Regions from separate parts of the Alteromonas sp. 4NH20-0104 genome, predicted to be linked through region 2. Evidence: predicted binding sites of a transcription regulator. Region 2 holds the regulator's gene; the other holds the start of a gene.
The links. The regulator NrdR, encoded in region 2, represses ribonucleotide reductase genes. The targets are predictions, from matches to a motif close to AAACACNANATNTNGTGTTT.

Region 1 (10,212 bases), on a different contig from region 2:
AGTGTTTTGACGCCCAGTTTATAAGCCGTAAGCAGGTCTTTAAGCAACAGGCGCATAGGCACCTTGCTGTTCTCATACTTAGACGGGTTATAGCTGGTGTTAGCCGAAATGGTTTGGTCGACAAATTTTTGCATAATACCGCACAATTGCAGGTAACCATCGTTAGACGGGATATCCCACAGTAGTTCGTATTGATCTTTTAAGCGCTCATACTCAGGAACAACCTGTTTAAGCACACCGTCTTTACTCGATTTAACGCTAATGTGGCCGCGTGGCGGTTCAATACCGTTGGTCGCGTTAGAAATCTGAGAAGAGGTCTCCGATGGCATCAGTGCCGACAGGGTAGAGTTACGTAAGCCGTGTTCTACGATGTCTTTGCGCAGTCCTTCCCAGTCGAGATGCAGAGGTTCGTTACATACCGCATCGAGATCTTTCTTGTAAGTGTCGATTGGCAGAACACCCTGCGAATAGGTGGTTTCATTAAACTTAGGACATGCGCCTTTTTCTTTCGCCAGATTGTTCGACGCTTTGAGCAGGTGATACTGCATGGCTTCGAAGGTTTTGTGTACCAGGCTGTTAGCACTGAAGTCTGAATACTTAACGCCATTTTTGGCCAGGTAGTAAGCAAAGTTAATCACACCAATACCCAGCGTACGACGATTCATCGTGGCATTGTAAGCTGCCGGTACCGGGTAGTCCTGATAATCTAACAGGCTGTCCAGGGCACGAACGGCTAAATCTGATAACTCTTCAAATTCATCCAGCGACTTGATAGCGCCTAAGTTAAAGGCCGACAAAGTACAGAGCGCGATTTCGCCGTTTTCATCGTTAACATGTTCAAGTGGTTTGGTTGGCAGCGCAATTTCCAGACACAGGTTGCTTTGACGTACCGGCGCAACGGTAGGATCAAACGGACTGTGCGTATTACAGTGATCAACATTTTGCAGGTAAATACGGCCAGTGCTGGCGCGTTCCTGCATAAACAAACCAAACAGTTCCATGGCTTTAATGCGTTTCTTGCGGATTGACTCGTCCTGCTCGTACTTAACGTACAGCTCTTCAAACTTAGGCTGGTCGGCAAAAAAGGCATCGTAAAGGCCCGGTACATCGGATGGGCTGAACAACGTGATGTAATCGTCTTTCATCATGCGCTGATACATCAGCTTGTTAAACTGTACGCCGTAGTCGAGATGACGTACGCGGTTTTCTTCTACACCACGGTTATTTTTCAGTACCAGCAGTGATTCAATTTCCAAATGCCATAACGGGTAAAACAACGTTGCTGCGCCGCCACGAACACCGCCCTGAGAACAGCTTTTAACCGCTGTCTGGAAGTATTTGTAAAACGGGATACAACCGGTGTGGAAGGCTTCACCACCGCGAATAGGGCTGCCCAATGCGCGAATTCGGCCGGCGTTAACACCGATACCGGCACGCTGGCTCACGTATTTAACAATGGCACTGGCGGTGGCATTAATAGAATCCAGGCTGTCGCCGGTTTCAATCAATACACAAGAGCTGAACTGACGGGTAGGGGTACGTACGCCCGACATAATAGGCGTTGGCAGAGACAGCTTGAATGTAGAGGTGGCATCGTAAAAACGACGTACGTACTGCAAACGGGTCTCTTTTGGATAGTTTGCGAATAAACAGGCCGCTACCAAAATGTAGAGGAACTGGGCACTTTCGTAGATTTCACCACTAACCCGGTTTTGCACCAGGTATTTACCTTCCAGCTGTTTAACGGCCGCATAGCTGAAATTCATGTCACGCCAGTGATCGATGTAGCTATCCAGCTCGGCAAATTCTTCTGGCGTATAATCTTCCAGTAAGTGCGTATCGTACTTACCCATGTCGACCATACGGGCAACATGATTGAATAACTTGGGTGGCTCAAATTCACCAAACGCTTTTTTGCGTAAATGGAAAATGGCCAGGCGCGCCGCCAGATACTGGTAATCCGGCGCTTCAGTTGAGATCAGGTCTGCTGCTGATTTAATGAGAGTTTCATGGATCTCGGCGGTTTTGATACCGTCGTAAAACTGAATGTGGGCTTTAATTTCTACCTGTGATACCGAGACATTATTGAGTCCCTTGGCTGCCCAGGTAATGACTTTGTGAATTTTATCGAGATCAATGGGCTCTTTTTCACCATTGCGTTTGGTGACTGATAAATTGTTATTCATTTTAGTGGCCGTTTGTCAGTTAGCGCTTTTCGCGGGGCAAGCTTGCACTGCCCAATATGTTTTAAATTATAAATTTCGAAGGGATCCATCGGCGATCGCTTCGATCCGTGAATGTTTAATCCGCCTGAGAAATACCTGTATCAGTCGGTTTTTTAAACAAGACTGCTATCGGATAAACACAAGATAGTGAGGTTTTGACTTTAATGCAACCCAATATCTGGTGCTTAATTCAGCGATCAAATCTTCTCTGTAAAAAGGTTAGTATTGACTAACCTTTGACGTTTGAACGAAGCAAGATCTGGACGAATGCAAGCACTTTAGATTTTTTTTACGATCGCTTAAAACAATTTAATCCGAATATTTAATTTTTATAAAATTGCGATATATAGTGCTTAGAATAATTTATTGGCACTATATATTGTGTGACGCTCATTTTTCACATTGCAAAATATAGTTGACGTCAACGTTCCGATCCGATAATACGAATGCCTGATTAAAGGGATCAAAATGTAAGCCGGTGGCAGAGCGCGTAAACAAGCCAGCCTGATCGGCCATCTTCATTAATTCAGACGGTTTGAGGAAACGCTGATACTGATGTGTCCCTTTAGGCACCCACTGTAATACATACTCGGCTGCGACTATGCCCATCAGGTAAGATTTGAGATTACGGTTTAACGTCGAAAAGAACACCTTACCGCCGGGCTTTACCAATGTTGCACAGGCCCGGATAACCGAACTCGGGTCGGGCACGTGCTCGAGCATTTCCATGCAGGTTACCACGTCGAAAGATTCTGGTTGTTCCAGCGCCAGGTCTTCAACACTTACACAGCGATAATCCACTTTCACGCCACTTTCCAGGCTATGCAACTGGGCGATTTCCAGTGAAGCACTGGCCATATCGATACCGGTTACTTCCGCGCCTCTTGCAGCCAGCGATTCGGCCAGAATACCGCCACCGCAACCGACATCCAGAATGTGTTTGCCAAATAGGCCGTCACTTCTTTCTTCTATATAAGAGAGTCGTAAAGGGTTGATGGCATGTAAAGGCTTAAACTGGCCTTGTGGGTCCCACCAGTGGGCGGCGATTTCAGAAAACTTATCGATTTCCGTTTGATCTACATTTTGCTGTGTTTGTGTCATGAGTGTGAGATTTCATCTTACCTGAAGTTCAATATCCGTTTTACATTACCGCAAATCGGTAATCTGCACATGGCTTATTTGCCGCCCGGGATAGCAATCGCGCAAAAAATAAACGCTTGGCGGATAAGTGGTCGTAAGGATGCATTAATCACTACATAAATGCTGATTTGGGTGATAAACTCATTGGTTAATTAGAAGACCCCCAATGCGTGATCCAAGGGGATCCCGACGCAGGATCGTCAGGAACTATCAGGATTACGACAAACTTATAATAAGGGACCAAGCAGTTTATGACTGATAACGCCAAAGAAATTCTCCCCGTTAATATTGAGGAAGAGCTCAAAACGTCGTATCTGGATTATGCGATGAGCGTTATCGTTGGGCGCGCACTGCCTGACGTACGTGATGGCCTGAAACCAGTACACCGCCGTGTACTGTTTGCCATGAATGAGTTGAAGAATGACTTTAACAAACCTTATAAAAAGTCTGCCCGTGTGGTGGGAGACGTCATCGGTAAATATCACCCCCATGGTGATTCAGCGGTGTACGACACCATTGTACGTATGGCGCAGCCATTTTCTTTACGTTACATGCTGGTCGATGGTCAGGGTAACTTTGGTTCGGTAGATGGCGACTCCGCCGCCGCTATGCGTTATACCGAAGTTCGGATGGCAAAAATTGCTCACGAACTGCTTGCCGATCTGGATAAAGAAACCGTTGATTTTGTACCTAACTATGATGGTACAGAACATATTCCGGATGTATTACCAACAAAAATCCCCAATCTGTTGGTCAACGGGTCTTCTGGTATTGCGGTTGGTATGGCTACTAACATACCCCCACACAATCTCACCGAAATTGTTAACGGCTGTATCGCTTTAATTGATGAGCCGTCACTGGATGTTGACCAGCTAATGGAATACATCCCGGGTCCGGACTTCCCAACCGCGGCATTAATCAGTGGTCGTAAAGGCATTGTTGATGCTTACCGGACTGGTCGCGGTAAAATCTACATGCGCGCCCGCGCTGAGATTGAAACCGAAGACAATGGTAAAGAAACCATTATCGTTACCGAAATTCCTTACCAGGTTAACAAAGCCCGCTTAATCGAAAAGATTGCCGAGCTGGTAAAAGAAAAACGTATCGAAGGTGTTTCTGCTCTGCGCGATGAGTCGGATAAAGACGGTATGCGCATTGTTGTTGAAGTGAAACGCAACGAATCAGCAGAAGTGCTGCTTAACCACCTGTATGCCAATACACAAATGCAAACCGTGTTTGGTATTAATATGGTGGCACTGGATAACAATCAGCCGAAGGTCTTTAACCTTAAAGAAATTCTGCAGGCGTTTGTATTACACCGCCGTGAAGTGGTTACCCGTCGTACGGTTTACGAATTACGTAAAGCCCGTGACCGCGCCCATATCCTTGAAGGTCTGGCGATTGCACTGGTTAACATCGATCCGGTGATCGAATTAATTAAAGCGTCACCCAGTCCGTCAGAAGCTAAACAGGCATTAGTAGGTTCCGGTTGGGAACTCGGCGACGTGGCAGAAATGCTGCAACGTGCTGGTAATGATGCGGCACGTCCAGACTGGCTGGAGCCGGAGTTTGGTATCCGTGATGGTAAATACTATCTGACCGAACAACAGGCACAGGCCATTCTTGATCTGCGTTTACACAAGCTGACTGGTCTTGAGCACGAAAAAATCCTCGACGAATACAAGCAACTGCTTGAACTGATTGCTGAGTTACTGCACATTCTGGGTAGCCCGGAACGTTTGATGGAAGTTATTCGTGAAGAACTGGAAAAAGTGCGTGATGAGTTCGGCGATGAGCGTCGTACCGAAATTACCGCTGCCAGCCACGATATAGACCTGGAAGACCTGATTGAACGTGAAGAAGTGGTGGTTACCCTTTCTCACGAAGGCTACGTGAAATATCAGAAACTGTCTGAGTATGAAGCCCAGCGCCGCGGTGGCCGTGGTAAGTCGGCAACGAAGATGAAGGATGAAGACTTCATCGACAAGCTGCTGGTTGCCAATACTCACGATCATATTTTATGTTTCTCTACCCGTGGCCGCTTGTACTGGCTGAAAGTGTATCAGCTGCCACTGGCCAGCCGTAACGCCCGTGGTCGTCCGATTGTTAATATTCTGCCATTGGAAGAAGACGAACGTATTACCGCTATCCTGCCAATCAAAGAGTTTGAAGAAGACAAGTTCGTGTTGATGGCAACGGCAGCCGGTGTGGTTAAGAAAACCAGCCTGACAATGTATTCACGTCCTCGTTCTAACGGTATTATTGCAGTTAACCTGAATGACGGTGATGAGCTGATCGGCGTAGCGATTACGCACGGTGATGATGATATCATGTTGTTCTCAGACGCTGGTAAAGTAGTGCGCTTCAACGAGAAGCAACGCGACGCAGAAACCGGTGCAGTGAAACTTGATCCGGAAACCGGCGAAGAGCTGCTGGCACTGCGTCCAATGGGCCGTACTGCAACAGGTGTTCGTGGTATTAAGATGCCAGATGGCCAGAAAGTTGTTTCGCTAATCGTGCCACGTGGTGACGGTGCGGTACTGACTGCCACCGAAAACGGTTACGGTAAACGTACACCGCTGGATGATTACCCAGCTAAGAGTCGTGCAACCCAGGGCGTTGTGTCAATCAAGGTATCGGATCGCAACGGTAAAGTGGTAGGGGCGGTTCAGGTTGATGAAAACGATGAAATCATGTTGATCAGTAACGCCGGCACGCTGGTAAGAACCCGAGTGAGCGAAGTCTCTACCGTTGGGCGAAATACCCAGGGTGTGAGATTGATCCGTACGGGTGAAAATGAGCAGTTAGTTGCCCTGCAGCGAATCGAAGAAATCGAAGAGGCTGATTTAATCGAAGCCGAAGGTGACGAGGCTGAGGCCGTCGACACCAACGCCGCGCAAGACGGCGCAGATGAGTCAACGACAGACGAATAATCCTGCGATAAAGGATACAACAAGCATCGCAAGCGGCTCTTATTGCCGCTTGTTTTTTAGTGTATGAAAGCATTTATTCATCAGTACCCCAATAGTGCTGTAAAACAATAAGTGCTTCCTGACAGTATTTAAGAAGCTCATGAAAAACGTATTCAATTTTAGTGCTGGCCCGGCCATGCTGCCTCCTGCAGTGATGGCACAGGCACAACAGGAATTTATTAACTGGCGGGACAGTGGCTGCTCGGTGATGGAAGTCAGCCACCGCGGCGCGGACTTTATCGAAATCGCCGCGACGGCTGAACAGGATTTGCGTGATCTGCTCAACGTACCGGAAAACTATAAGGTCTTGTTCCTGCAAGGTGGTGGGCGCGGTCAGTTTGCTGCGGTACCCCTTAACATTTCAACGCAGGACGATACCTCGTTACATCTGGTCAGTGGCTCCTGGTCTAAAGGCGCAGTGGCCGAAGCGGCCAAATACAATAATGCCAAAGTGATTGGTGAAGTGGTTGATCATAATGGCTATCAGTTTATGCCTCAACCGGCGTTAGCTGACATTGACCAAAGTGCCGCTTACCTTCATTTCTGCCCCAATGAAACGGTAGATGGGATCGCCTACAACTGGCTACCTGAAGCGGGCGATGTTCCCCTGGTGGCAGATATGTCATCGAACATTCTGTCGGCACCGATTGACGTCAGCAAATACGGTATTATTTATGCCGGTGCACAGAAAAATATTGGGCCTTCAGGCTTGTCTGTGGTTATTGTACGCGACGATTTGGTGGGTAAAGCGCGTCAGAGCACCCCTTCGATTTTCGATTATGAGCTGATGGCTAACAATGACTCCATGTATAACACGCCGCCCACGTTTTCGTGGTATCTGGCCGGGCTGGTGTTTAAATGGTTAAAAGCCCAGGGCGGGGTAGAGGCCATGGCGAGTCTGAATCAACACAAAGCAGACACACTGTATAAAGCGATTGATGATTCATCGTTTTACCGCAATAACGTGCATCCGGGCAACCGTTCTATTATGAATGTACCTTTTCATTTAGCCGATCCGGCGCTGGATAAAGTGTTCCTGGAAAAATCCAAACAAGCGGGTTTACTGGCACTCAAAGGTCATCGCTCGGTAGGCGGAATGCGCGCCAGCATTTATAACGCAATGTCTATCGACGGCGTAGAAGCCCTGGTGAGCTTTATGAAAGACTTCGAGGAGCATCACGCATGAGTGCAGAGCAGTTAACGTTACAGCCGGTCAACAAAATCGACGGTACCGTCAATGTGCCAGGCTCAAAGAGTTTGTCTAATCGGGCGTTACTCCTGGCAGCTCTGGCACAGGGCGAAACCCGACTGACTAACTTATTAGACAGTGATGACATCCGTCATATGCTCGATGCGCTTAAATTGCTTGGCGTAGAGTACAGCTTAAGCACCGATAAAACCGAATGTAAAGTAACCGGCTTAGGCGGTGCGTTTAACGTAGCAGAACCGTTGAGCCTGTTTTTGGGTAATGCTGGTACCGCCATGCGCCCTCTGTGTGCTGCACTGGCGGCGTCTGATGTCACCGTTGAATTAACCGGTGAGCCACGCATGGAAGAACGTCCCATTGGTGATTTGGTTGATGCCTTACAGGAAGCCGGAGCGGATATTCAGTATCTGAAAAACGCCGGCTACCCACCGCTTAAAATCAATGGCAGCCAGTTAAAAGGCGGGGCACTTTCGGTAGATGGCAGCGTGTCGAGCCAGTTTTTGACTGCCTTGTTAATGGCGGCGCCATTATTTGCTGAAGACACCACCATTTCCATTAAAGGTGAGCTGGTCTCAAAACCTTATATCGATATTACCCTCGATACCATGGCCAAATTTGGGGTATCCGTTGAAAATCAGGCTTATCAGCATTTTGTGATCAAAGCAGGACAGCACTATATAGCACCGGAAACCTTTATGGTGGAAGGCGATGCTTCCTCGGCGTCTTATTTTCTGGCAGCCGGTGCAATTAAAGGTGGTACCGTAAAAGTCACAGGGATTGGCAAACAAAGTATTCAGGGCGATATTCGTTTTGCCGATGTGCTGGAAGCCATGGGCGCGAAGGTAGAATGGTTTGACGATTGCATTGTGATTCATGGCGCGCCGCTTAAAGGTGTGGACATGGATATGAACCACATCCCGGATGCGGCCATGACAATTGCCACCACGGCCTTGTTTGCGGAAGGTGAAACCTGCATTCGTAACATTTATAACTGGCGGGTAAAAGAAACCGACCGGTTATTTGCAATGGCTACTGAGCTGCGTAAACTGGGTGTGGAAGTAGAGGAAGGGCACGATTATATTCGGGTAACACCGCCAGCTTCGCTGCAACATGCCGCTATTGATACCTATAACGATCACCGCATTGCGATGTGTTTTTCACTGATATCACTCAGTGACACGCCGGTTACTATTAACGATCCGGGTTGTACTGCTAAAACTTTCCCCGATTATTTCACCCGTTTTGCCACAATCTGTCATCGATAAGACAGATTTCAGATCTACTATCAATTGCGCTGGTCGGCAGGCCAGCGCGCATTGACTTCAAACTTAGGTATTATCCCCGGGGATTTATTGACGTGTATCATTGCCTATTTGGCTTACACGGGTATAATTGCCGCCGTTTTCGAGTTCTTATTAACATTTTATTAAATAACTGGAGCAGGTATGCATCCAATACCCGTAGTAACGGTAGATGGTCCGAGTGGCGCAGGGAAAGGCACACTTAGCGCATTGATCGCTGAACAACTGGGTTGGCACCTTTTAGACAGTGGCGCAATTTATCGTGTTTTAGCCGTAGCCGCTATGCACCACGATCTACCCGTAGACGACGAAAGTTCAATAGTCCCGCTGGCCTCTGGTCTTGACGTAAGTTTTGAGACCGACAACGAACAGCGCCGCGTGGTACTTGAAGGTGAAGATGTCACCGATGATATTCGCACTGAAGAAGTCGGCGCAGCCGCTTCACAGATTGCCTCGCTGGCCCGCGTGCGTGAAGCATTATTACGCCGTCAGCGTGCGTTTCAACAAACGCCGGGACTGATTGCCGATGGTCGCGATATGGGCACGGTGGTGTTCCCTGATGCCAATGTAAAATTATTCCTGACCGCCAGCGCTGAAGCCCGCGCCGAGCGTCGCTATAATCAGTTGAAAGATAAAGGTCTGGATGTTAACATTGCGCGCCTTTTAACCGATATCAAAGCCCGGGATGATCGCGATGCGAATCGTTCCATAGCGCCATTGGTACCGGCAGAAGACGCTGTAGTGATCGACTCAACAGATTTGGATATTAACCAAGTCTTTGAAAGTGCAATGGAAATTATCAATTCCAGGCTGTAAAGCCAGGGTTGTTTTGACCAGCGCAATCGTTGTCACAGGAGGTGACGACTTTGTTTAATAACCCCACGTTATCCGGATAGAAATGTGGATGTCAACTTAAATTATTTACTGAATCATATGACTGAAAATTTTGCACAACTTTTTGAAGAGAGCTTACAAGAACTGGAAACTCGTCCTGGTTCAATTGTAAAGGGTACCGTAGTTTCAATTGATAAAGACATCGTTCTTGTTGACGCAGGTCTCAAATCAGAAAGTGCTATCCCAGCTGAACAATTTAAAAATGCCGAAGGCGAATTAGAAATCGCAATCGGTGACGAAGTCGACGTAGCGTTAGACGCAGTAGAAGACGGCTTTGGTGAAACTATCCTGTCTCGTGAAAAAGCTAAGCGTCACGAAGCGTGGGTTGAGCTGGAAAAAGCTTACGATGATAAAGCCACTATTAAAGGCGTTATCAATGGTAAGGTTAAAGGCGGTTTCACTGTTGAAGTAAACAGTGTACGCGCATTCCTGCCAGGTTCACTGGTTGACGTACGCCCTGTACGTGACACCAC
Region 2 (10,212 bases):
GTGATCACACCAAAAGAAACCGGTAAACCGTATTCCAGTGAAACCTGCGCCAGGCCTTTGTTGCATTCACCGGCAACAAAGTCAAAGTGCGGAGTACCGCCACGGATCACAGCACCTAAGGCAATGATAGCGTCGAACTTTTTAGATTCAGCTAATTTCTTCGCAGCGACCGGCAGCTCGTAAGCGCCAGGTACACGAACCAGAGTGACATCTTCATCACTGACTTCACCGTGACGCTCCAGTGTGTCCAGTGCGCCTTCTAACAAACTTTCTACTACAAAGCTGTTAAAACGTGAAACAACAATGGCAAATTTCTTACCCGTTGCGCGAATATTACCTTCGATAACCTGCATAGCCCAATCCCGTATGAATCCCGTGTCAAAAACGGCGCGAAGTATACCACAACAGCGCCAAAACCCAATCGTTAGTCGTGAATATACTCAACAACTTCCAGACCAAATCCGGAAAGCGCGTGATATTTAATGGGTTTACTTAATAAACGCATTTTCTGGACGCCCATCGCTGCCAGGATCTGGCTTCCCACGCCTACAGTGCGTGAGGACCCCTGCCAGTTTTTACCTACCGGCTGCTCACCTCTGTCTTCGGCGGCGAAGCGCTGTAACTGCGACTCAAGGTCTTCTTCTTTACCCAGGAGCACCAGCACCCCACCTTCTGTGGCAATTTGTTCCATGGCATCAGGCAGGGTCATTGAACGGGAAATACCGCGGGTTGAGCCCAGTAGATCGCTCAGCGTGTTATGCAGATGAACCCGCACGAGGGTGGGCGATTCGGCCTCAACATCCCCCTTTTTAAGCGCAAAGTGCAGCTGGTTATCAATAACATCCTTAAATGTATGCAACTCAAAATCGCCATACTGAGTGGGTAACTGACAGCTCGACACCTTTTTAATGGTCGTTTCATTAAGGTTGCGGTATTCAATCAGGTCGGCAATGGTGCCAATTTTGATACCGTGGGCTTCAGCAAACGCTTCAAGCTGGGGGCGACGGGCCATGCTGCCGTCATCATTTAATACTTCAACAATCACAGCCGCTGGTTCACAGCCTGCAAGGCGCGCCAGATCGACGCCCGCCTCGGTATGCCCGGCACGGTTAAGTACCCCGCCTTCCTTAGCAATTAACGGAAAAATGTGGCCGGGCTGAACGATATCCTTAGCCTGAGCATCCCGTGCTACAGCTGCCAGAATAGTCGTAGCGCGGTCGGCGGCCGAAATACCGGTAGTAACGCCTTCAGCCGCTTCAATCGACACGGTAAAATTAGTCGAAAACTGTGCTTTGTTAAGGTCGACCATGAGTGGCAGATTTAAACGCTGACAACGTTCTGCGGTCATAGGCAAACAAACCAGTCCTCTGGCATGCTTAACCATAAAGTTAATTGCCTCGGGCGTTACGTGTTCAGCAGCCATGATGATATCGCCTTCATTTTCGCGATCTTCGTCATCCATCAGAATGACCATCTTGCCTAACTTGATATCTTCGATTATTTCAGCGGTGCTATTAAGTGCCATAAATATTGTGTCTTGTAGGGTTATTTTTTTAGATAGCCGTGTTCGGCGAGAAATTCCAGACTGATATCACTTTTTTTACTGGCGGCTTTGTCGCCCAACATCAGTCGTTCCAGATAGCGGGCAATGACGTCCACTTCCAAATTCACTCTGGTACCGGTTTTATAGGTGCCCAATACTGTTTCCTGCAGGGTATGCGGAATGATCCAAAGCATAAATTCACTGCCATTAACCTTATTGACGGTCAGGCTCACACCGTCGACGGTGATACTGCCTTTATGGGCAATATATTTAGCCAGGTCATCCGGTGCATTGATCCATATTTCCACGTAATCGCTGTGCTGGATTATACGGGATACCTCGCCAACGCCATCGACGTGACCAGAAACTATATGCCCGCCGAAACGGGAATTGACCTGCATCGCTTTCTCAAGATTTACCTGAGCACCGGGCTGATACTGAGCAAAGCCGGTCAAGCGGATGGTCTCAGCAGACACATCAGCACTGTAATGGTGCGGGCTGTAGTCTACGACGGTCAGACACACACCGTTGGTGGCAATGCTGTCTCCAAGGGCGACATCTGACATATCCAGTTTACCCACTCCCACTTTAAGGCGGATAGATTCGCCCTGATCGACCATGGATTCGATGGTACCAAGCGCTTCAATAATTCCAGTGAACATAATATCTTCTCGTGTTCTGTATTATGACTTGTCGCAGGCTAATTGATAGGTCAGCCGGATGTCTTCTGCTATATGTCTGATATCGGTCAATTTCAAGTGCGGCACCTCGTTTACCTGTTCGTAGTCAGGTAAGTTCAGCATAGAAATGCCTCTATCGCCGAGGATTTTAGGCGCCTGGTAGACAATCAGCTCATCGACCAGGTTATGTTCTGTAAAGGCACCGGCTAAACCCGCTCCGGATTCTACTAATACTTCGTTAATGCCCCGCTTAGCCAGTTCAGCCAGCAATAACGGTAAATCGATTTTGCCCTGCTCTGACAAGGGCAACTGACATTGCTCGACATCCTGGCTAAAGCCAGCGCGAAAACGCTGATTGACCAGCAAGACCAGGTGACCATCATTAAACATCAACCAGTTAGGCGTGAGCCGCTCCTGTGAGTCAATCACCACTCGCAGAGGCTGGCGCACTGCAGACACCGGGTAGCTGCTGAATTCGGCCTGTTCCGGGCGCACCAGCATGCTTGGATTGTCGGCAATCACCGTACCACTGCCGGTAATAATGGCGCAGCTCTGCGCTCTTAGTCGCTGCACGTCACGCCGGGCCGCTGGCCCGGTAATCCATTGGCTGGCACCGTTAGCCAGGGCAATTTTGCCATCCAGACTCACGCCCAGTTTCACTCTCACCCAGGGCAAACCGTGCTGCATTCGCTTAATAAACCCGGGGTTTAGTGCCCTTGCCTGCGCCGTTAATACGTCCTGCGTAACGGCGATTCCCGCCGCCTTGATGCGCTCAATACCGCTGCCACTGACCTGCGGATTCGGATCAGTCATGGCCACCACCACTCTGGCAACGCCGGCTTTGATGAGTGCATCGGCACACGGCGGCGTACGACCAGTATGGCTGCAAGGCTCAAGCGTCACATAGGCAGTTGCGTCACGGGCATTGTCACCCGCGGCAACCAGGGCATGCACTTCGGCGTGAGGGGTTCCGGCCTGGATATGATACCCCTGCCCGATACACTGATCATGCTTAACAATTACACAGCCGACACGAGGGTTTGGAGAGGTGGTATAACGCCCTTTGGCCGCCAATTGAATGGCTTTAGCCATCCAGAATTCATCGGTGGCCGGGCTGGAATTGAGGCATTGCATGGGATTTAATCCCCCAGTCTGGCTATCTCTTCACCAAACTCTTTAATATCTTCAAAGGAACGATACACTGAGGCAAAACGGACATAAGCCACTTTATCCAGCTCTTTTAAGGCATCCATAATGAGATTGCCTAACAATTCGCTTTCAACTTCGCGCTCGCCGGTTGCCCGCAGTGTCGATTTGAGTTGCAGCACACACTGCTCGATTTTTTCAGTGCTTACCGGGCGTTTTTCCAATGCCCGTTGTAAACCTGCCCGCAGTTTGTCTTCGTTGAAAGGCTCGCGGGTGCCGTCGCGTTTGATAACCCGCGGCATCACCAGCTCAGCGCTCTCAAAGGTGGTAAAGCGTTCATGACATTCAGCGCACTCCCGGCGCCGGCGCACCTGATGTCCTTCAGCGACTAACCTGGAATCAATAACCTTGGTTTCTTCGGCAGAACAAAAGGGACAATGCATAAACGCTCCTGCTTAGTAACCGGCTCAGCCAGTAACTACTGAGCCGCTATTCCTTGGATTAGGCGTATACCGGGAAGCGTGAGCACAGCTCAACCACTTCTTTCTGAACGCGTTCAACCACGCTCTCATCGCCCATGTTATCCAGCACGTCACAAATCCAGCTTGCTACCTGCTTCGCTTCGTTATCACCAAAACCACGACGGGTGATAGCGGGCGTACCAATGCGTAAACCACTGGTGACAAACGGTGAACGAGGATCGTTAGGTACTGAGTTCTTGTTAACGGTAATGTTAGCACGGCCAAGGGCTGCATCGGCATCTTTACCGGTAATATCTTTATCGATCAGATCTAACAGGAACAGATGGTTGTCGGTACCGTTAGAAACGATTTTATAACCGCGCTCCTGCATCACGCTTACCATAGCTTTGGCATTGGTAACGACCTGCTGCTGATAAGCTTTAAAGTCTGGCTGCAGCGCTTCTTTGAAAGCAACGGCTTTGGCAGCAATAACGTGGCACAGCGGACCGCCCTGGTTACCCGGGAATACTGAGCTGTTAAGCTTCTTATAAATGGTCTCATCACCGCAGGCAGACAGGATCAGGCCGCCGCGAGGACCAGCCAGAGTTTTATGCGTGGTAGTGGTTACGACGTGCGCGTGTGGCAGTGGGTTAGGATAAACCCCTGCAGCAACCAAACCCGCTACGTGCGCCATATCGACCAGCAGGAACGCGCCTACTTTATCGGCAATGGCACGGAAACGCTGCCAGTCAACAATGCCAGAATAAGCGGAGAAGCCACCAATGATCATTTTTGGCTTGTGTTCTTCAGCCAGCGCTTCAACCTGAGCGTAATCAATCTCGCCGGTCTCTTCGTTCAGGCCGTACTGCACCGCATTATAGGTTTTACCAGAGAAGTTAACGCTGGCGCCGTGAGTTAAGTGACCACCTTCAGACAAGCTCATGCCCAGCACGGTATCACCAGCGTTAAGTAACGCCATAAATACGGCCGAGTTAGCCTGTGAACCAGAGTGTGGTTGCACGTTAGCATACTCAGCGCCAAACAATTGCTTGGCACGCTCAATCGCCAGATCCTCAACGATATCTACGTGCTCGCAGCCACCGTAGTAACGCTTACCAGGATAACCTTCAGCGTATTTATTGGTTAATTGCGACCCCTGGGCCTCCATAACTCGAGGGCTGCAATAGTTTTCAGAGGCAATTAGCTCAATATGGTGTTCCTGGCGTTGATTCTCTTTATCAATCGCTGCGGCTAATTCCGGATCAAAATCGGCAATGTTCATTTGGCGCGGTAACATGAAGGCTCCTTACTGCGTTTTTGGGGTCGCGTAAAATCAGAGACGCATATTCTAGTCATTTTACGTGCTATGTATACTGCTTTGTGGCTGATTTATGACAAATCCGAACAGTAATGCAACAAACAGGCTGTCAACGGTGGATTACACTCAGGCGATGACAGCCGCGAGGATGTACCGACCTGGCATGCCAGGAAAGCATGGCAGGCATTGGCAATACTCTGATTAGTCTTTCTTTTCCAGTTGTTTTACGCGCTCGAAAAGCTGCTCCAGCTGGCGGTTACGCACGGCATTTTTTCGCCAGTCGCGATTGGTCATGGCCGGTTGTCCGGAGGAGTAAACCCCGGGCTCTTTAATATCACTAATCACCATGGTGTAGCCGGTAATCTGTACTTTGTCACAAATGGTCAGGTGACCACCGATACCGCACCCACCAGCAATAATCACATATTTACCAATGGTGGCACTGCCGGCGATGCCAGTGGCACCGCATATACAGCTGTGATCGCCAATAATGCAGTTATGACCAATTTGCACCTGATTATCGATAATCACGTTTTTACCAATAATGGTATCGTCCAGGGCGCCGCGGTCGATAGTACTGGATGCGCCAATCTGGCTGTCGTCACCAATCACCACTGAGCCTGTTTGCGGAATCGGTAACCAGGTACCGGTATCATTGGCATAACCAAAGCCATCCGCACCAATCACGGTCTGACTGTGAATGCGTACCCGCTGACCAATGCGTGCTCCGTGGTACACGGTAACATTCGGATGAATCACCGACCCGTTACCAATTCGAGAGCCCCGGCTAATGATGGTGTGCGCGCCAATGACCACATTATCACCCAGCACTACGTCATCTTCGATAACGCAGTACGGGCCCAGGGCCACGTTATCCCCCAGCTTCGCCGAATCGGCCACAACAGCAGTTTTATGCTGGCCTACCGCAACGCCGGGCGTGGTATCAAATATTTGCGCAATGCGGGCAAACGCAGCGTGGGGATTGTTATGCAATAAACCGGGAAGCGGGCAATTTTCAGCTTCATTGGGATGCAGAATAACGGCACCAGCCTGAGTAGACTGCAGTTGAGAACGATATTTGCCGTTAGTTAAAAATGAAATTTGGGAAGATGTTGCACTCGTCAGGGTGCTAACGCCGGACAGCATGACTGATCCGTCGCCATGGACATCGCCACCAACCTGCTCAGCAAGTTGAGCCAAAGAAAGCGTTTGAGGTTGTGCTGGCATGAAAAATCCTTCATTAAATCTGGCCATACCCGGCGGTGTCTGGACGTTAGTAAAGCCTGCCGGGCATTAAACCTGTTTCCGATTAAGGTAGTTTACAAAAAAAAACGCCGGTTGGCTCATCCGTGATTTAAAAAATACCACTTTGTACTACCCTATAAGCCGCAGACGCCTACCAAGTGGCGGCGTCTTTGATTACAATAGCGACTTTCTAAAAAAGCCAGGACCAAGCATGTCACAATACGTATATACCATGCACCGGGTGGGCAAGATTGTGCCACCCAATCGTCAGATTCTTAAAGACATTTCACTGAGTTTTTTCCCCGGCGCTAAAATTGGCGTGTTGGGCTTAAACGGCGCGGGTAAGTCCACGCTGTTACGCATTATGGCCGGTGTTGACACCGAGATTGAAGGTGAGGCTCGTGCCCAGCCCGGCATCAACATTGGTTATCTGCCCCAGGAACCCCAACTGGACGAAACCAAAGATGTGCGCGGCAATATAGAAGAAGCCGTGGCAGATGTTGCCCACGCGCTGAAACGCCTCGACGAGGTGTATGCTGCTTATGCCGATCCGGATGCCGACTTTGATGCCCTCGCCAAAGAACAAGGTGAACTGGAAGCGATTATTCAGACCAAAGACGGCCATAACCTTGAAAACGCGTTGGAACGCGCCGCCGATGCACTGCGTCTGCCGCCCTGGGATGCCGATGTGAGCAAACTGTCTGGTGGTGAGCGCCGCCGTGTAGCCTTGTGTCGTCTGTTGCTGGAAAAGCCCGACATGCTGCTGCTCGACGAACCGACTAACCACCTGGATGCCGAATCAGTAGCCTGGTTAGAACGCTTCCTTCACGATTATGAGGGCACCGTAGTGGCCATTACCCACGACCGGTATTTCCTCGATAACGTGGCAGGCTGGATCCTGGAGCTCGACCGTGGTCACGGCATTCCGTGGGAAGGTAACTACTCCAGCTGGCTGGAGCAAAAAGAAGCCCGCCTTGAACAGGAAGAGCGCACCGAAAATGCCCGCCAGAAGTCCATTAAGCAAGAACTTGAGTGGGTACGTACCAACCCCAAAGGCCGCCAGGCGAAAAGCAAGGCCCGTATGTCTCGATTTGAAGAACTGTCCAGCGGTGACTACCAAAAACGGAACGAAACCAACGAACTGTTTATCCCACCGGGTGAACGCTTAGGGGATAAGGTCATTGAAGTCGAGCACCTGAAAAAATCCTACGGTGATCGCGTCCTCATTGATGACATGACCTTTACTGTGCCGAAAGGCGCTATCGTGGGTATTATTGGCCCCAACGGTGCCGGTAAGTCGACCCTGTTCAGAATGCTTACCGACAAAGAGCAACCCGACTCCGGCTCTGTCACTATTGGTGATACGGTGAAAATAGCCAGTGTTGAACAGTTCCGCGACCACATGGACGGTAACAACACGGTGTGGCAGGAGTTGTCTGACGGTCAGGACATTGTTCGCATCGGTAATTTTGAGCTTAACAGCCGTGCTTACTGCAGTCGCTTTAATTTTAAAGGCACCGACCAGCAAAAATACATCAAGGATTTATCCGGTGGTGAGCGTAACCGTGTGCATCTGGCCAAGCTGCTGAAAGCTGGCGGCAACGTGTTACTGCTCGATGAACCGACCAACGACCTGGACGTGGAAACCCTGCGTGCGCTGGAAAATGCGCTGCTTGAATTCCCTGGCTGTGCCATGGTTATTTCGCACGATCGTTGGTTCCTTGACCGTGTTGCTACCCACATTCTTGATTACCGTGACGAAGGCAAAATCAACTTCTATGAAGGTAACTACAACGACTATGAAAGCTGGTTAAAAGCCAACTTTGGTCACGACGTAGTTGAGCCGCATCGTTTAAAATACAAACGTATCAGTAAGTAAATCGGCCAAACTTAAGGCTATGCACTACACTTATCAGTAGGGTGCGTAGCCAGTTTGTCATCACAGGGTTCAGGTCTTTCATGCAGCAAGAAAAACGCCATTTTCAACGGGTTGGCATTTATTTGTCGGGGCAGCTTATAACCGGTACGGGTGACACCCTACCGGTGGAAGTGGTGGATGTTTCTTTGCAGGGGCTAAGAGTAACGTGGCTGTCATCCGCGGCAAAAGCCCCGCCAACAGGCAGCGTCGAACTCAGTTTCAAAGCCAATGAAGACAGTCCGCCGATTATTCTCAGTGGCGAAATTATCCGTCACAGTCCCTCACTGCAAGAGGAAAACTTAACCGAAGCCGGGATAAGAATTACCTACCTGTCGGTTGATGATTTGGCATTATTACGCCGATTATTGTTACTCAACAGCGGACAGGACGATCTGGATGCCACAGAGCTTGAAAGCCTGGTTGACAAGATCACCGCTGCCCTGTCGTCCTGACAGCCATTGATGGTAAGGTAAGTTAAGCGTCGAGCGCTTCCAGCGCATCACTGAGTTTAGCCACCGGAATGACGGTTAACCCAGCAATCTGATTTTTCGGGGCATTTGCTTTAGGTACAATCGCTCGCTTAAAGCCGTGTTTTACCGCTTCACTTAAACGCTCACTGCCATTAGGCACCGGACGAATTTCGCCAGCCAGACCGACCTCACCAAACACAATCAGCTCCCGCGGCAGCGCACTGTTACGAAAGCTGGAAATCATCGCCACCAGCAACGCCAGATCGGCGGCCGTTTCACTCACTTTGACACCGCCTACCACGTTAACAAAGACATCCTGATCGTTCATCTGCACATTGCCGTGGCGATGCATCACCGCCAGCAACATGGCTAAGCGGTTTTGTTCCAGCCCCACAGTGACTCGTCGCGGGTTATTCAGCTGCGAGTAATCAACCAGCGCCTGGATCTCAACCAGCAAGGGCCGGGTCCCCTCCCAGATAACCATTACTACCGAGCCCGGCGCCTGGCTGTCGCTGCGACTTAAAAAAATAGCGGAGGGATTTCCGACTTCCTTTACGCCTTTATCCGTCATGCCAAAAACGCCCAGCTCATTGACTGCGCCAAAGCGGTTTTTATGGCTGCGCAGGGTTCTGAACCGACCGTCACTTTCACCTTCCAGCATCATTGAACAGTCAATACAGTGTTCCAGCACTTTTGGCCCGGCCAGGCTGCCATCTTTGGTCACATGGCCAACGATGAACATTGCAATGTGATGCTGTTTGGCAAAGCGGGTCAGATAAGCCGCGCTTTCCCGCACCTGAGAAACACTGCCCGGGGCCGACTGAACATCAGATACATGCATCACCTGAATGGAGTCGATAACCATGATCTGCGGCTTTTGCTTTAAAGCGAGTTCGCAAATCATTTCAACATTGGTTTCGGCCAGCATCATGAGTTTATCATCGGGTAACCCGAGTCGCCTGGCGCGCATGGCTACCTGTTGCAGTGATTCTTCGCCGGTAACATATAACGCTGATTTAGTACTGGCCTGCAAACACATGACCTGCAGCAACAGGGTACTTTTCCCGGCGCCCGGTGAGCCACCAATTAAAATTGCCGAACCGGGTACGATCCCCCCACCCAGCACCCGGTCGAGCTCTTTGAGACCAGAGCTAAAACGAGGTAAGTCCTCAACGTTAATTTCGTTGAGGGTCTGAATCTGACTGTGGGTCTGACCGGCATAACCGGCAAAGCTCCCTTTGGCCGGAGATTTAGCCGGACTTACCACAAACTCCGAAATGGTATTCCAGGCTTTACATTCGCTGCACTGGCCCTGCCAGCGCGGGAATTCCGCGCCACAATCAGAGCATACAAAAGCTGTTTTTCGTTTCGCCATAAATCAATTGGTTTCTGCAAATATAAGTATTATGATTTCGTTAACAAGGATGTGCT

Region 1: the regulator NrdR is predicted to act here: its motif matches at 2,393-2,412, upstream of nrdA (class 1a ribonucleoside-diphosphate reductase subunit alpha).

What each region holds. Positions count from the first base shown of each region.
Region 1 is NZ_BAAJLP010000034.1:14,196-24,407, reverse strand. Features, by position in the region: gene nrdA (class 1a ribonucleoside-diphosphate reductase subunit alpha) at 1-2,186, opposite strand, end outside; gene ubiG (bifunctional 2-polyprenyl-6-hydroxyphenol methylase/3-demethylubiquinol 3-O-methyltransferase UbiG) at 2,616-3,326, opposite strand; gene gyrA (DNA topoisomerase (ATP-hydrolyzing) subunit A) at 3,617-6,298, shown strand; gene serC (3-phosphoserine/phosphohydroxythreonine transaminase) at 6,438-7,523, shown strand; gene aroA (3-phosphoshikimate 1-carboxyvinyltransferase) at 7,520-8,809, shown strand; gene cmk ((d)CMP kinase) at 8,990-9,661, shown strand; gene rpsA (30S ribosomal protein S1) at 9,779-10,212, shown strand, end outside.
Region 2 is NZ_BAAJLP010000002.1:204,402-214,613, reverse strand. Features, by position in the region: gene ribH (6,7-dimethyl-8-ribityllumazine synthase) at 1-353, opposite strand, end outside; gene ribBA (bifunctional 3,4-dihydroxy-2-butanone-4-phosphate synthase/GTP cyclohydrolase II) at 425-1,525, opposite strand; gene AC27IB_RS02570 (riboflavin synthase) at 1,546-2,205, opposite strand; gene ribD (bifunctional diaminohydroxyphosphoribosylaminopyrimidine deaminase/5-amino-6-(5-phosphoribosylamino)uracil reductase RibD) at 2,227-3,357, opposite strand; gene nrdR (transcriptional regulator NrdR) at 3,363-3,812, opposite strand; gene glyA (serine hydroxymethyltransferase) at 3,871-5,127, opposite strand; gene lpxD (UDP-3-O-(3-hydroxymyristoyl)glucosamine N-acyltransferase) at 5,350-6,375, opposite strand; gene ettA (energy-dependent translational throttle protein EttA) at 6,605-8,272, shown strand; gene AC27IB_RS02540 (PilZ domain-containing protein) at 8,353-8,763, shown strand; gene radA (DNA repair protein RadA) at 8,786-10,156, opposite strand.